One region of the Chryseobacterium sp. KBW03 genome, then DNA from elsewhere that is predicted to be linked to it. Evidence: riboswitches for the same ligand, from Rfam matches in the RefSeq annotation. Region 1 holds a riboswitch; the other holds the start of a gene.
The links. Region 1 has a riboswitch for S-adenosylmethionine ahead of DBR39_RS08020 (alpha/beta fold hydrolase). Riboswitches for the same ligand answer to the same signal wherever they lie in the genome.

Region 1 (8,334 bases):
TTTTAAATGTTTTGGCTACAACCTGTTCTATTGAATTAATCCAAAGCCTGTTTCAGATCTGCAATGATATCTTCTACATTTTCCAATCCTACAGAGCAACGAACCAGTCCTGCTGTAATTCCTACTTCATTTCTTTCCTCGTCTGACAGTTTGGAGTGTGTAGTGGATGCCGGATGAGTAACGATCGTTCTTGTATCACCCAAGTTGGCAGACAATGAACACATTTGTATCTTATCTAAAAAATTTCTTCCGCCTTCAATTCCGCCTTTTATTTCAAATGCTACAATATTTCCGCCAAGCTTCATCTGTTTTTTTGCTATTTCATAACTTGGATGGGATTTCAGGAATGGATATTTTACTAAGTCTACGTTGGGATGGTTTTCTAAAAATTCGGCTACCTTCAGGGCATTCTCACAGTGCTTTTCTACACGAATTGCCAATGTTTCCAGGCTTTTTGATAGCACCCAGGCATTAAAAGGAGACAATGCAGGTCCTGTATTTCTTGCGAAAAGATAAATTTCTCTGATCAGGTCTTCTTTTCCTACTGCTATTCCCCCTAGTACTCTTCCCTGTCCGTCAATCAATTTCGTTGCTGAATGTACAACAACATCTGCACCATATTTGATCGGCTGCTGAAGATAAGGCGTTGCAAAACAGTTATCTACAATGAAAATAAGATTATGCTTTTTGGCGATCTGTCCAAAAAACTCAAGATCCAGAATTTCAATCGCTGGATTGGTAGGAGTTTCAAGGTATAAAATCTTTGTATTGGGTTGAATATATTTTTCAACATTCTGAGCATCTTCCGCTTTGAAATAAGAAGTTTCAATATTCCATTTCGGAAAATACTTGGTAAATAAAGTATGTGTAGATCCGAATACAGACTGACAGCTTACAATATGATCTCCGGCATTCAAGAGTGCAGCAAATGTAGAATAGATGGCTGCCATTCCTGTTGCAAAAGCATACCCAGCTTCTGCACCTTCCATCTTAGCGATCTTATCGGTAAACTCTGTCACATTCGGATTAGAGAAACGGCTGTATAGATTTTTAGGTTTTTCTTCTGCAAAGCTTGCTCTCATATCTTCTGCATCCTGAAATATAAAACTTGAGGTAAGATATAATGGCGTGGAATGTTCATCAAACTGAGATCTTTCAGTCTGGGTTCTTATTGCTGATGTTTCAAAATTTTCCATATAGTTTTAATTGGTCAATTTCACAGTGTAGCCATCAGATTCTTCGCTATGCTCAGAAGGACAATTGCCGTTATGGTTACACTGCCAAATTGGTAGATTGTTACATTAAATATTATTTAGTTTCACTTACTCTTAAAATATCTCCGAATACTCCCCTAGCTGTTACTTGGGCTCCGGCTCCGGCTCCCATGATCACGATTGGATTTTCTCCATAGCTTTCTGTATAAATTTCAAAGATAGAATCGGAACCTTTTAACTGTCCTAATGCTGAAGTAGCAGGAACTGAAATCAATTTCACATCCAATTCACCTTTATCTTTCTGCAAGTCACCATGTAAATCACCCACATATCTCAACACATGACCAGGCTCCTGATTTTCTTTAATTTTCTGGTATTCTTCATCCAGTTCATCCAATCTTGAAAGAAATTCTGATTTTGAAACTTCAAGTAAGCTTTCCGGAACAAGGTTTTGGATATTAATATCACCGAATTCATTGATCAGGTCTAGCTCTCTTGCTAAAATCAATAGTTTTCTTGCGACATCATTTCCGGATAAGTCTTCTCTCGGATCCGGTTCTGTATACCCTTTTTCCAAAGCTTCATTGATGATGGTTGAAAATTTATCGTCTCTCAAAGAAAAATTATTGAATACATAGCTCAGTGTTCCTGAGAATACTCCTTTGATTCTTGTGATATTTTCTCCTGAAAGGTGTAATAACTTGATGGTATCAATTAATGGTAAACCAGCTCCAACATTGGTTTCATAAAGGTAACGTCTGTTGTTTTTGCTCAACGTATATCTTAGTTTTCTGTACTCCTCAATTGGAAGGGTATTGAAAATTTTGTTGGAAGAAACCAGATCAAATCCGTTTTCTGCTAAAGCATGGTAGTTCTTCACAAAATCCTTACTCGCTGTGTTATCTACAACAATCAGGTTCTCCAGTTGATTTTCATTAGAGAAATTAATAAGCTCTTCTACATTCGACGGATGTTCTGCTGTCAAAACCTCATCACCCCAATTGGCATCGAATCCTTTTTTGTTGAAGGCAATTTTCTTTGAATTGGCTACTGCAACTACTTTAAGGTCTATTTTTTTACGCTTCTTAATTTCTTCTGCAGATTCCAAGACCTGCTGTATTAATGTCTTTCCTACATTTCCGTGACCAATGATTGCCAGATGAACCGTCTTTGGTTTTTTGAAAATTTCAGATTCTATGATGTTTTTTGTTTTTTCATCCTGTGAAGAAGTCACTACGATATTGACTCTGTTTTCTCCGGCTACCTGATTCAGCAATAATGGGAAAACATTGTTTCTTGCCAGTTCGGCAAAGACTTTATTGAAATCTTCTGCTACAAAACCGATCACAGAAACATTATTGATACTATAGATCTGAGAAACTTTTCCAGATTTTCTTTCTGCTTCGAACTCATCAATAAGACAAGCGACTGCTTTTTCTGCATCAATTTCCTGCACCAAAATAGAAATTCCGTTTTCTATGGCCTGTTGTGAGATTACTCCTACACTGATACGCGCTAAAGTGAGCGCTTTAAAAATTCTACCGTCAATCCCGATTTCGCCCAGGAAATCTTCTCCTTCAAATTTGATGATTGATCTGTTCTTCAAAAATTTTATTTCGTTAGCATTTTTCATTACTTCTATAAAATGTTTTTTATGATATTATTTAATTGTTGATATTCCATTAGGAAGGCGTCATGCCCGTGTATAGATTGGATCTCGTGATAAGAAACATTCTTATTTTTCTCTTTTAAGTTTTCAAAACACATTCGGATTTCAGAAGCCGGAAAGAATAAGTCTGTATCTACGGAGATCATGTGCATTCGTGCTTCGATCTTCTCCAGTGCTTTTTCATCAGCATTGATATTCATCAAGAGATGATTCATCAGTTTGTACGCTTTTAAACTAAATCTCTCGTTTAACGCATTACCATGATAAACCAGCCAGTCTTCTGATTCCAGGCGTTGTTTGTCCTGATTATATTGGTTTTGAAATCTATCGTTGAGTGATTGTGGAGTTCTATAACAGAGCATCGCATGAATTCTTGCTTTCTGTAATGGTTCATCTTTATCATTCAATAAAAATTTTTGAACCAGACATTGAGCATGAAGCCAGTCGTGTGTTCTGTAATCACAGGCTATGGGAATAAATATTTCTGCAAGATCCGGCTGCTTAGCAAGCATTTCCCATGCAATTCCCCCTCCAAGAGAGCCTCCAATAATGGCATATATATTTTTGATATGTAAAGCTTCAAGCCCTTTCAGAAATATCGCTGCGATATCTGAAGGCGTGAAGTCTTCATAGTCTTCAATTAAAAAATTGTCATAACCGTTTCCGGGTATATTGAAACACAGAACAGTATATTGATCGGTATCAACAAGCTGATTTTCTCCCACCAATTGTTTCCACCAGCCTTTTTCTCCCGATACATTTGAGTTTCCGGTAAGAGCATGGTTGATTAGAATGATGGGTGCTGTAAACAGATCTTTCCCAAAAAGCTGATAGCTTAATGAGATATGATATTCCTTTTGGGAATACGTTTGATACGAAAGATTAATATAGTTTAGTTCTGTTTTCAATTCTATTATATTTTAATACAAATACAATTGAAAATGCCACAGGAAATGGCTGAAAAGAACTTCAGTAAGTTATCTGTCCAAAATAAATTGGTAGAACGTAGCACCTTCTTTGCTTGCGCAAAGGGTTGCTAAGGTTTCATAGGGTCTAATCCCTCAACCTTTCTTGATAACATTTTCAATATTTAAATGAACGAATGGTGCAAAGGTAGTTCTTTTCTTTTAATTTCAAAAAAAAATTATTTTAATATTTAAAACAGCCCTTAAATACAAGTATTTCAAGGCTATATTAATAATTATTCAGATGAAAAAAATTGGAATTACTTCTCAAAAAAACTAACTTCGTATTGAAAAATGATGAAATATGACCGTTGAAAAAGAAAGATTACAAGATACTAAATGGAAAAACTGGGGACCTTATGTAAGCAACCGCCAGTGGGGAAATGTACGTGAAGATTACAGCCCGAATGGGAATGCATGGAATTTTACCAATCATCATAATGCCGAGAGCTATGCTTACCGCTGGGGAGAGGAAGGAATTGCTGGGATTTCTGATGTAAAGCAGCTTTTCTGTTTTGCTTTTTCGTTCTGGAACAGGAAAGATAAAATGGTAAAAGAACGATTCTTTGGGTTGAGCAATCCTCAGGGAAATCATGGTGAAGACATCAAAGAAATCTTTTATTATCTGGACAATACGCCTACCCACAGCTATATGAAGATGGTGTATAAATATCCAATTAATGAATTTCCTTACGATGATCTTGTTACAGAAAACGGAAAACGCAGCAAAAAGGAACCGGAGTACGAGATTTTTGACACCGGAATTTTTGATAATGACGAGTATTTCGATATTTTCATTGAATACTGTAAAGCCGATCACAACGATATTCTAGCCAGAGTCACCGTTTGTAATCGAAGCCAGCATGAGGCTCCTATTCTGGTAGCTCCTACGGTATGGTTCAGAAATAACTGGAAATGGGGATACAATACTTATAAAGGAGAGATCAATGCTTCTCATGACGGAAGTATTAATATTGGTCATGACAGTATATCGATCAAAAAACTGTATTCCCGAAATACAAATGCACAAAGTGTATTTTGTGATAACGAAACGAATACTTCCAAACTTTACGGAGCTCCCAAAGCAGAGAATGCTTATTTCAAAGATGGAATCAATGATTTCATTATTCATCAGGGAGATACGGTAAATCCTGAAAAAAGAGGAACAAAAGCTTCTTTTCTGATTGATGAACTTATCGGTGCAGGAGAATCAAAAGTCTTTGAATTCAGGTTGTGTCCTGACGAAACGGATGAACCTTTTAACAGTTTCGATCATATTTTCAATACCCGACAAACTGAGGCTGAAGAGTTTTATAACGACATTCAGAATGATACTGTAAATGAAGATGAAAGAAATGTTCAGAGACAGGCTTTTGCCGGGCTTCTCTGGAACAAACAGTTCTATCATTACAATATAGGAAAATGGCTGAAAGGTGATCCTAATTTTGAAGCGCCAAGAAATTTCAATGAGTATGTAAGAAATACAGAATGGAATCATCTCCACAACAAGGATATTATTTCTATGCCTGACAAATGGGAGTATCCATGGTATGCCACATGGGATCTGGCATTTCACTGTGTTCCTTTTTCAATCATCGATGCAGAATTTGCCAAGGGACAGCTTTTACTGTTGACCAAAGAATGGTATATGCATCCTAACGGACAGCTTCCTGCTTATGAATGGAACATGAGCGATGTGAACCCGCCTGTACATGCGTGGTCATGCTTCCGTGTTTTTAAGATAGATGAAAAAAATAATGGCAAGCCGGATCTGCTATTCTTAGAGAAAGTTTTCCAGAAGTTGTTGCTAAATTTTACATGGTGGGTTAACAGAAAGGATAAAAACGGTAAAAATATTTTTGGAGGTGGCTTCCTTGGCCTTGATAACATTGGAGCTTTCGACCGGAATATGGAATTAAAAGATGGTCAGCATCTCGAGCAGGCAGACGGAACAAGCTGGATGGCGATGTATGCATTGAATATGATGCGTATTGCGATGGAACTTGCCCAATATTATCAGGTGTATGAAGATATGGCGATCAAGTTTTTCGAGCATTATCTTTATATCGCCGAGGCTATGGAAAATCTGGGTGAAGGAACGAAAGGGTTGTGGAATGAAGAAGACGGATTTTTCTATGATGTATTGCAGCTTGGAAACGGAGACAGTGTTTCTTTGAAATTAAGAAGTATTGTAGGCTTAATTCCTTTATTCGCAGTAGAAATTGTTGATCACAGGCTGTTGGAAAAGATGCCCAATTTCAAAACCAGAATGGAATGGATTCTGAAAAATAAACCGGAACTCACCAAGCTTGTTTCTCATTGGGATGAAGAGGGGCAGGGCAGAAAGCATCTGATGAGTATTTTACGTAAAAACAGGTTAACGAAAGTTCTTACCAGAATGCTTGATGAAAAAGAGTTTCTAAGTTCTTACGGAATCCGTGCGATGTCTAAAGTGTATGAAGAAAATCCTTTTGTGTTCTCTGTGCATGGAGCCGAAAATATGGTATACTATACTCCTGCAGAAAGCGACAGCCGAATGTTTGGAGGAAACAGCAACTGGCGCGGACCGATCTGGTTTCCTATTAATTTCCTGATTGTAGAAAGCCTGCAGCGTTTCCATTATTATTATGGAAATAGTCTGAAAGTAGAGCTTCCAACGGGAAGCGGAGATAAAAGAAACCTTGATGAAGTGGCCCAAAACATCAGCAAAAGACTTTGTTCTATATTTTTAAAGGATGAACATGGGCAGCGTGCTTTCAATGGAGGCAATCCGAAGTTCAATTATGATGAACATTTCAGAGATTATATTACCTTCTTTGAATATTTTCATGGAGATAACGGGCGCGGTGTAGGTGCTTCTCATCAGACAGGATGGACTGCTACTGTAGCGAAACTAATAAAACCAAGACTTACCTTTTAATCAGTAATAGGTAATAAGTAATAAAAAAGCCGGATGAGTCATCCGGCTTTTTCTATTTTTAAATAAGAGATTAAATTTTTTCTCCGTTCACATAGACTTCGTATCCGATTTCTACATTCGGTTCTAACGTTTTTGATACAGAACAGTATTTTTCAAAAGAAAGTTCTGCAGCCTTCAGTGCTTTCTTAGGATCAATTTCTCCTTCTAAAAGGAACTTAACTTTAATGGATTTAAAAGGTTTTGCATCCTCTACCTGTACTCTCTCTCCTTCTACCTCTGCCTGAAAACTCTTGATGTCCTGACGCTGCTTCTTCAAAATAGAAACTACATCAATTCCGCTGCAGCCTGCCACAGCCATCAGTACACTTTCCATTGGAGAAACTCCTTTTGCTCCAGGCTGGGAAGTATTATCCAAAAGGATAGAATTTCCCTGAGCATTTGTACATTCAAATAAAAAATCGTCGTTTATTCTGTTAAGTGTTATCTTCATTGTTGCTTATTGCTTGATACAAAGTTATAAAATTCCTCTCGCTTTTATCTCCAAATATTTATTGATAACATCGATATTCAAATTTTCCGGAAGCGTATATACGGTATAAATTCCATATTTGCGGAGTTCCTGAATGATCAGTTTCTTTTCAAATTCAAATTTTTCAGCAACGATCTCGTCATATATTCCCTGCATATTCTCAGGATTTTTATTGATCAACGTCTGCAGTTCTGAATTTTTGAAAAATACCACTACCAGTAAATGGTTTTTAGCAATTCCCCGAAGATATTTCAACTGACGGTTGAGTCCGTCTAATGTTTCAAAGTTCGTAAAAAGTAAAATTAAACTTCTTTGGTTGATGGAATATTTTACATCCTGATACAAACGATTGAAGTCACTTTCGAAGAAATCTGTTTTAATATTATAAAGTGCTTCAGATATTTTTTTCAATTGTCCGGATTTGTTATCAGCGGCAATTTTATTTTCTGCTTTTTTGGAAAAAGTCATCATCCCGGCTCTATCTCCTTTTCTCAAAATAATATGAGACAATGCCATCGTTGCATTGATGGAATAATCCAGTAGACTGAGTCCGTTGAAAGGCATTTTCATGGTTCTTCCTTTATCAATCAGCATAAAGATACGCTGTGATTTTTCATCCTGAAACTGGTTTACCATCAGACGGTTCGTCTTAGACGTTGCTTTCCAGTTGATCGTTCTGATATCATCTCCGGGTACATATTCTTTGATCTGCTCAAATTCCATGGTGTGTCCCAGCTTTCTGACTCTTTTGATTCCTCCCAATAAAAATTCACTTTGAATCGCCATCAATTCATATTTTCTGAGATGAATAAAAGATGAATAAGCAGGCAGCATAGCATCTTTCTGGAAAGTAAACCTCTTCGAGATCAACCCAAGCGGTGAAGATGCATAAATATTCAACCCTCCGAAATGATATTCGCCTCTCTCTTTAGGTTCTAATGAATATTGAAAGAAAGTATTCGCTCCGGAAGCAATCTTCTTTTCAATCAAAAAATCTCTTTTCTGAAACTGGAACGGAATTTCATCAATAATTTTAG
Region 2 (8,334 bases), on a different contig from region 1:
ACTGGCACCGAAACTTTCAAAATAGAAATCGGTAAGGTTGGTAACAATCTCATCCGGACTTCCGTTCCAATAGTATATTTTATCACCTTCTTTAAGCTCGTATAGATTAAAGTTCTGATCTGTGGTTACTGTTTTATCAGCATTTTTAAAATCCTGAACGGCCTGAGTCAGATATTTTTTCAGATCTTCCACTTTTATTTTTTTCAGATCACCCTTTGGCCCGGAGGTCAGTTTTGATGGAACCAGGAAACTTACAGAATATGTTATTTCTGCAATTTTTTGTCCTTCAACGTATTCATTAGGAACTACTTTTACATCTTTAATGGTAAGTTTTCCTTTTTTAAAATTATCAAACATGGCTCTGAAATAGTCTTCAGCTTCTTTTTTACATGCTGAACCTGTAGCTTTAGGAAAAGCCGACAAAAAATTCTCTACACTGCCGTTCATCACTTCTTGTGAAGTTTCTTTGAAGTTCACCTGATAAGCATCCTGGCCTTCTACTGTAGGCTTTAAATAATCATTAAGCTTTTTCAACGTTTCTTCATCATTGCTCACGAAAGTACCAAAGAACAGCTCAAAGGCTTCTTTAGGTTTCTTTACTTCAGTCTGCGCGAAAAGTTGCTGACCCATCATAGTAAGCATCAGCAGCAAAATAATTTTGTAGGTTTTCATAGTATATTTTATGTTTAGTTATTTGAAAAGATAAAGCCCCTGAAGAATCAGAGGCTTTATTTTTATGTGTTCTAATCTTAGTAATTTTCTTCTTCTCCCTTCATTTTCTCTGCATTTTCTGCCATGATTACCGCATCAATCATTTCAGAAATATCTCCGTTCATGTAGGCATCAAGATTATACATAGACTTATTGATTCTGTGGTCAGTAACTCTACCTTGTGGGTAATTGTACGTTTTAATTTTTGCAGAACGGTCTCCTGTAGATACCATAGATTTACGTTGTGCTGCGATATCTCCCTGCACTTTCTGTAATTCTATATCGTATAATTTTGTTCTTAGCATTTCCATTGCCAATTCACGGTTAGCCAACTGAGAACGAGCCTGTTGACATACCACTACCAGCCCTGAAGGTTTGTGGGTAAGCTGAACTTTAGTTTCAACCTTGTTTACATTCTGACCTCCGGCACCTCCTGAACGGGAAGTCTGCATTTCAATATCGGCAGGATTCAATTCAAAATCTACTTCTTCAGCTTCTGGAAGAACAGCAATTGTGATTGCAGATGTATGAACTCTTCCCTGAGATTCCGTTTCAGGGACACGCTGTACACGGTGAACTCCTGATTCAAATTTCATGATTCCGTAAACGCCTTCTCCTTCCACTTTCATGATCAATTCTTTGTATCCTTTAGCAGCTTCGTTAGAATCCGTTACTTCATGTCTCCATCCTTTTGTTTTGAAATACATGCTGTACATTCTGTAGATATCTTCTACGAAAATAGCCGCTTCATCACCACCTGTTCCGGCACGTAATTCTACGATGATGTTTTTATCATCTGCAGGATCTTTAGGAATAAGCAATACTTTCAGCTCTTCTTCCAATCCGGGAATTTTAGCCTGAGCTTCTAATTTTTCTTCTTTAGCAAGATCTACTAAGTCTCTGTCTGATCCATCAGCAATGATTTCATCAGACTCTTCAATGCTGTCAAGGGCACCCTTGTACTGATCGTAAACTCTTACAATTTTTCCCAAATCACTATATTCTTTGTTCAAAGAAGAATATTTTTTTTGGTCTGAAATGATATCAGGCTGTATAATAAGGTCTGCAACCTCATTATATCTTTGTTTTATAGCTTCTAATTTTGGAATTAATGATTTAGACATTGTAGAAATTTTGTGGGTGCAAAGATAAGAATTATTAATTCAAAATTAAAATTCCGAATCAGCATAAATTTTTGAGCATTAGGGATAAAGGGAGTAAAATGGCAAAACACCCAATTACAAATTTGTTTATCAGACTTTATAAGAGATTAAAACCGCCTCTAAGATCCTTTGGAGAGCCTTCTGTCCACCAGATATAAAATAATTCCAACTGCGATAATTCCCAGTCCTATCAGGCTTTCTTTAGGATTATGAATAAATGTAAAGTAGAGAATATAAATACTGAACAGGAGAAAAACAGCAGGAAAAATATGAAAAGCGTTAGACTTAAAAATTTTTCTGTCTTTTTTCTTCAGAAAGAATACGGTAGAAATAGCCAGGCTTGCAAAAAGCTGTAAAATAAAAGCCGTGTACACGAAGATCTCTTTAAAACTTCCCGTCAGAATAATAATGGCTGCAATCACTGCATGCGCAAAAATAGCTCTTACCGGAATTCCTTTTTCATTGCCTCCTGATAATGGTTTCCAAATATAGGTATGTTTTGCAAAAGCCTGCGTTAATCTCGATCCTACCCATAAGTATCCGCTAATTGTGGCAACCAGTTGTAAAGCGATAAAAATATTGACAATTTTTCCAAAGGTAGGTCCCAGCATATTGACAGCTGCTTCTCCCATTACATCTTCTTTTCCTGCCAATTGACTTACAGGAGCATGCTTCAGCATAATATAGTTCACCAGAATATAGCTTACTGTTACGAAAACAGTTCCTATAATGAGTGATTTGGGAAGGTTTCTCTGCACATCTTTTATTTCCCCAGCGATATAAGAAGCCGAATTCCAACCGGTGTAGGAATAGGTGACAAAAACAAGAGAAGTGGCAAAAGCCGGAAGCATGATCTCATTTTTCCAGTTGTCACTGAAGTTCAGACTATTTCCAATCTGTGGTGAATCTGAAAGCCCAACTCCCAGAATAACCAGCACAATAATGAAGGTTATTTTGATGAAAGTAAAAAAGTTATGAAATCTACTGGATGTTTTCAGGCTAAATGACAACGCAATCGCAACCAGGAAAATGGCTACAATCGCAAAACCATTTCCAAAAGAATAATCAAATACAGAAAGGTATTTTGACATTGCAAGGGCTGCAAGGGCCACAGGAGAAGAAAATCCAATAATCAGAGAAACCCAGCTTATCAGGTATCCGAACAGCGGATGATAGGTTTCTTTAAGATAGATAAAATCGCCTCCGTTTCCTTTAAAATGTGAACCTAGCTCGGCATAGCAAAAAGCTCCGAACAAAGCGAGAATCCCTCCGATACCCCATAGCAGGAAAATACTGTAGGTATTGGTAATATCGGATAGCTGAAATCCCAGGGTGGTAAAAATCCCTGTTCCTATCATATTGGAAACGACGATGGCGGCAGCTGTTTTCCAGCCAATCTGATGTGAGGTAGTACTCATTTAATGATTAAAAATTAAAATTAAGCCTTCCGAAGAAATAATTCCCCAGCGTTCCCATCTGAACCGGTGCATATTTGAATACTCCATAGTATGAATTTTCATAAATCTGGCGATCCGGGAAAACATCAAAAACATTATTGGCTCCAACGGTAAAGTTGATACTTTTTGTGATATCATACCCAACGCTGATGTCGGTCACTACTTTTGGAGAGAATTCCTGAACCCCGCCAAAAGGATAACCATCTCTTATCACTTTGCCAAAATAGGTATTTCTTACGAGAAAATTGAACTTCCCAACTCCATAATTTAATCCTAATGATGCTTTTGTTTTGGGTGATAACGTTTCAATGATATTGATCTGATCCGGCCCAAAGAATTCATTCTGAGGGGTACCTAAGTTTTCCGGAAAATGGAAGTCTGTGATTTTAGTTTCTGTGTAGTTTCCTGCAAGATTAACATTTAATTTTCCATTACCGAGAATCCAGTCATAAGAAACAACCACATCTACTCCTTTGGTTTCTGTATCAACAGCATTGGCAAAGAATCTTCCGCTTTCTACCTTAAACTGGGCAAGCCTTGGATCAGTAATATTGCTGGTGATTACAATTCTGTCCTTCACTTTAATCCAATATCCATCTACGGAAATAGATAATTTATTCAGAGGGTGAAGGGTAAATCCTGCACTTGCGTTAATAGAAGTTTCCTGTTTGAGTTTATCAAATCCCAGAATTCTGGCAGCATCGCTATCATTCCTGAAGATCCCTTTGGTGACAATTCCCGATCCGGAAGTCGAAATATCGGCATAAGAATTATTAAAATACTGCTGCTGAAGTGAAGGCGCTCTGAATCCTGTCCCGACCGCTGCTCTTACTGCATAGTTTTTCACAAATTCATATCGTACAGCGAGTTTTCCATTCAATGTATTTCCAAAATCTGAGTAATTTTCAAATCTTGCAGCGGCATCAATATTCAGTTTTTTATCTAAATCATAGGAAACATCTGCGTATACTGCGGTTGAATGTCTGTCTTTCGTCAATGCATTATTGGGAGAAAACCCGATGAAAGACTGTGATCCGCCTGCACCAAGCACTGTAGAACCTTCAGCAGCCACATTTCCATTGATGTCATATTGGGTGTAAGAAGCCTCATCGCCAGCCTTGATCTGGTATTGTTCAAATCTGAATTCTCCTCCGAATGCGATATTGAAACGGTTTATATTTTTAGAAACATCAAGATTAACGGTATTTTGAAGGAAGCTATGGGCTCCTGCATAAAAAAGGGTTGGCGATTTTGCCCCAAGAGAAGCATTATTGGTATTGCTTACATTATAATTGAAAGTATTGCTTCCGAACGTATTACTCAGGTCGAATAGCCAGTCATTGACATTATATTTTGCACCTACAGCATAAGACACATCATACACCTGAGATCCAAGACTTGCCTGAAAACCGTTTGGGTAAATGGATGAAACGACATTAGATGTTTCGCTCGGTAGTCTTCTGAAGCCAAAACCTTTTCCTTCTTTGATACTGAAACCTCCGAAAGAATAGAGTTTAAAATTATCATTAAAAGGATATTCTGCATTAAAAAACAGCTGTCCCTGTCTAATCTGGGCATCTCCGATCTGGAAATTGAAGTCGTCACGCGTCAATCCTCGTTCTTTAATTTTTGCATCATCTGCAGCTCTTGCCGCTTCGGGATCATTTGCAAATGCATACGCAAAATTATCTCCGAAAATATCTAAATCATGATTTTGAGTTCTTGTCGTTTTACCCCTATGGCTTAATTGTAGTGAAAGATTAATATAGCCGTCTTTCTTTCCTAATGAAGTTCCGTAATTGGCTCCGGCCTGATAAGTGTCGCCATCATTTCTTCCGGTTACTCCATAAGTAAGACTTGCTGATGCTCCGGGATTTTTTTTAAGAATAACATTGATCACTCCGGCGATGGCATCAGAGCCATATTGTGCAGCAGCTCCGTCTCTTAAGACTTCAATTCTATCAATTGCAATGATGGGAATTGTCCCAAGATCTGTTCCTACAGAACCATTTCCTACCGTATTCTGATAATTAACTAAAGAGGTAGAATGCCTTCTTTTTCCGTTTAACAATACCAAAATCTGATCTGGTCCCATTCCTCTTAAGGATACGGGATCAATATGTTCTGTACCGTCAGAAGCAGACTGCCTCACTGCGTTGAATGATGGGATCACATAGTTTAGGAGATCCTGAGCAGTCATTTGTGGAGAGCTTCTCTGGATCTTGTCAATATTGATAACGTCTACAGGAACCGGTGTCTCAAGTTTTGTTCTTTTGACATTTCGGTTTCCGACAATGATAATGTCTTCGATTTGTTTTCCTTTCTCCTCATTCTCCTGAGCAGCTACCAAAATTACACTCAGCAAAAATACCGCTGTACTTAATTTTTTCATTTTTGTTCTTGCCAATTAATAATAACATTCCTGCGAACCTTTTCGCAGATAAACAAGACTTCAAGAAATGGAATTCATATAAGAATATTGACTTCACTTATCTCCCCTTTCGGGTTGGAATTAGCACCTTTGCACTTTTTTGAATTGTGCAGGTTGCTAAGGTTTCTTTGGGCCAAATCCCTCCACCTTTCTTGATAAATCTACCGCAAAAGTAGACTATTTTTTTCAATATACAAAAAAGGCAAATCAGCTATTCTGCCAATCTGCCTTTTTGTTCTACTTAACAATCATCTTTTGAATTGCGATTCCTGTTTCTGATTTCAATTGAACCAGATAAGTTCCTGGCGGATAATTGATTTTGGTTTCAAAAGTCCCGTTTTCTTTATCAATTTTGAATGAGTCCAGCTTTTTACCGGTCATGTCAAAAAATAAAATCTCACCGTTTTTTGCTTTGTTAAAAATTAATTTTGCGATCCCATTTTGTATTGGATTATTAACAATCTGAAGGGATAATTTATTAGCTGCATGAGTATCCGTTGTGGATAAAGCGCCTGCGTAATTTCCGAAAATCCTGAATTCTCCAGGCTGTAAAGTTATCGGAGCAGTTGTTGAAGCTATATTGGAAACACTGTCATCCATCAGATTCTGCCATTGACCTGTGTAAGGAAAGTAAGGAACAACATTTTGTGCAGAAGTAGTATAATTAGCCAATACCACCACATTCTTTATTCCGGTAGTAATGGTGGTATCATAGAGATAAATCCTGGTGATCAGGCCATCAGGATCATTCGTAAGATTATTGGATTCTATACTGTACGTTTTAGATTTGAAAATCTGATGGGTGTTTCTGATATTGATTATTTTAGCCCATGTGTCGTACACTGCTTTTCTGTTTGCATTGGTATCATATCCCAGCGTAAATGCAACGGGTTTCTCATCTGTTCTGCATCCGCTGTTGATTGTACCATCCGCACATCTGTTGATACTGAATTCGTATCCTAATTCTCCAAACTGCCAGATCATTTTCGGGCCGGGAATAGTGAAGAATGTAGCTCCGAAGGTTTTCATTCTTTCAAGAGCCGTATTCAGATTTTTAACACTATATCCTCCATTGACGGCACCATATTCAAGGTTTTTAAACATAAGTCTTTCCTCATCATGACTTTCTCCATATCCCACAGCACTCATATTGGTAAAGCCATGAAGACTGTGATTCATACGGTCATAATTGCTGTTTTCCTTATATCCCATGGTATTTTGATTGTAAGGATCGGTTTGTTTATTCCAAAGCATAACACCTTTTCCTTCTGCTATTCTGTAGTTGGCCCACTGCTGTTCTTCTGGATCTGTTCCCAGGTGTTCGAAGATCATATAAGAATTGGGATCAATAGCCCACTGTCTGTCTGCATAATGTTTCATAATGTCAACTCTGTCTTGCTGATAAGCATTGGTACAGGCTTCATCATTTTCAGAACAGTTTTGGGTGAATCCTTTCGTCAAATCCCAACGGAATCCATCGATGTGGTATTCTGTGAGCCATTGCTGAAGGCATCTTTCAACGTAATATTGAGTTGAAGAACTTGTATGGTTAAAATCGTTAAACACATTATAAGAGTGTTTGGGAACCTGATTGAAATAAGGGTTATCCGGAGCAACATTCCCGTAGCCATCTCCATCAGGATCTATATTCCAAAGTCTTACCAAAGGTGAGCGTCCTGTTGCATGATTAAAAGCGACATCTAAAATCACTGCAATCCCGTTTTGGTGGCACAGATCTACAAATTCTTTGAATTTTTCAGGGGTTCCATACGCTTTATCCAATGCATAATGGAAGGAAGTATTGTAACCCCAGGAAAGATTTCCATCAAATTCCATGATGGGAAGCAGTTCTATAGCATTGATCTTTAAATTCTTCAAATAAGAAATCTTGTTGATCAGTGACTGCCAGTTTTTTTCCTGAGTAAAGTCTCTTAGTAATAATTCATATACGATCAGATCTTCTTTCGCAGGTCTTTGAAAATTGGTTACCTGCCAGTTATAAGCGGTTTGTCCTGTTTTAAATGTTGAAACTTCAAAGCCCTGTCCTGCAGGGAATACAGGTAGATTTGGATAGGTAGAAGCCGAAATCCATGGGTCGTCGTAAGAAGATAATATCTGTGGTGAATAAGGGTCTGCTACTTTTCTTAAATCATTGGTTCTGTATTGAAAAGAATATAATTGCTGAGGGGTAAGTCCGCTAAGTTCAATCCAGTACAAATCAGGATTTGTGGTATCTTTTTTCATTAAATAAGCATCATTCACAGCCCAGTTGTTAAAACTGCCGATCACATGCACAAAGTTTTTACCGGGAGCATACAATGCAAGCCCTACTTTGGTCTGATCTGTAGGATGATAATTAATTCCCTGTCTGATCCAGCTGGGAACCGCCTGAGACACTACATTTCTCGGAATCTGCAGAATAAATGCAGCATTTTTGGAATTGGATCCCTGTGTTGCTGTAAGCTCCATATTAGCATCTTCCGAAACCGTATAAGTAAAAGAATAAGATTGCGAAGGAGCTGAGGCTGAATTCACGACAACTCCATTGGCTTTTAACTGGAAAGTAGCATTG

Region 2: linked by a shared signal. The riboswitch ahead of DBR39_RS19570 (TonB-dependent receptor plug domain-containing protein) and the one ahead of DBR39_RS08020 (alpha/beta fold hydrolase) in region 1 are both predicted to bind S-adenosylmethionine.

The regions. Positions count from the first base shown of each region.
Region 1 is NZ_QAJO01000004.1:10,268-18,601, forward strand. Features, by position in the region: gene DBR39_RS08010 (O-succinylhomoserine sulfhydrylase) at 36-1,196, opposite strand; gene DBR39_RS08015 (ACT domain-containing protein) at 1,309-2,847, opposite strand; gene DBR39_RS08020 (alpha/beta fold hydrolase) at 2,853-3,791, opposite strand; SAM riboswitch class I at 3,858-3,964, opposite strand; gene DBR39_RS08025 (MGH1-like glycoside hydrolase domain-containing protein) at 4,153-6,768, shown strand; gene DBR39_RS08030 (OsmC family protein) at 6,839-7,258, opposite strand; gene DBR39_RS08035 (DUF58 domain-containing protein) at 7,283-8,334, opposite strand, start outside.
Region 2 is NZ_QAJO01000011.1:171,140-179,473, forward strand. Features, by position in the region: gene DBR39_RS19555 (hypothetical protein) at 1-672, opposite strand, end outside; gene prfA (peptide chain release factor 1) at 750-1,835, opposite strand; gene DBR39_RS19565 (APC family permease) at 1,994-3,292, opposite strand; gene DBR39_RS19570 (TonB-dependent receptor plug domain-containing protein) at 3,300-5,723, opposite strand; SAM riboswitch class I at 5,818-5,924, opposite strand; gene DBR39_RS19575 (alpha-amylase family glycosyl hydrolase) at 6,000-8,334, opposite strand, start outside.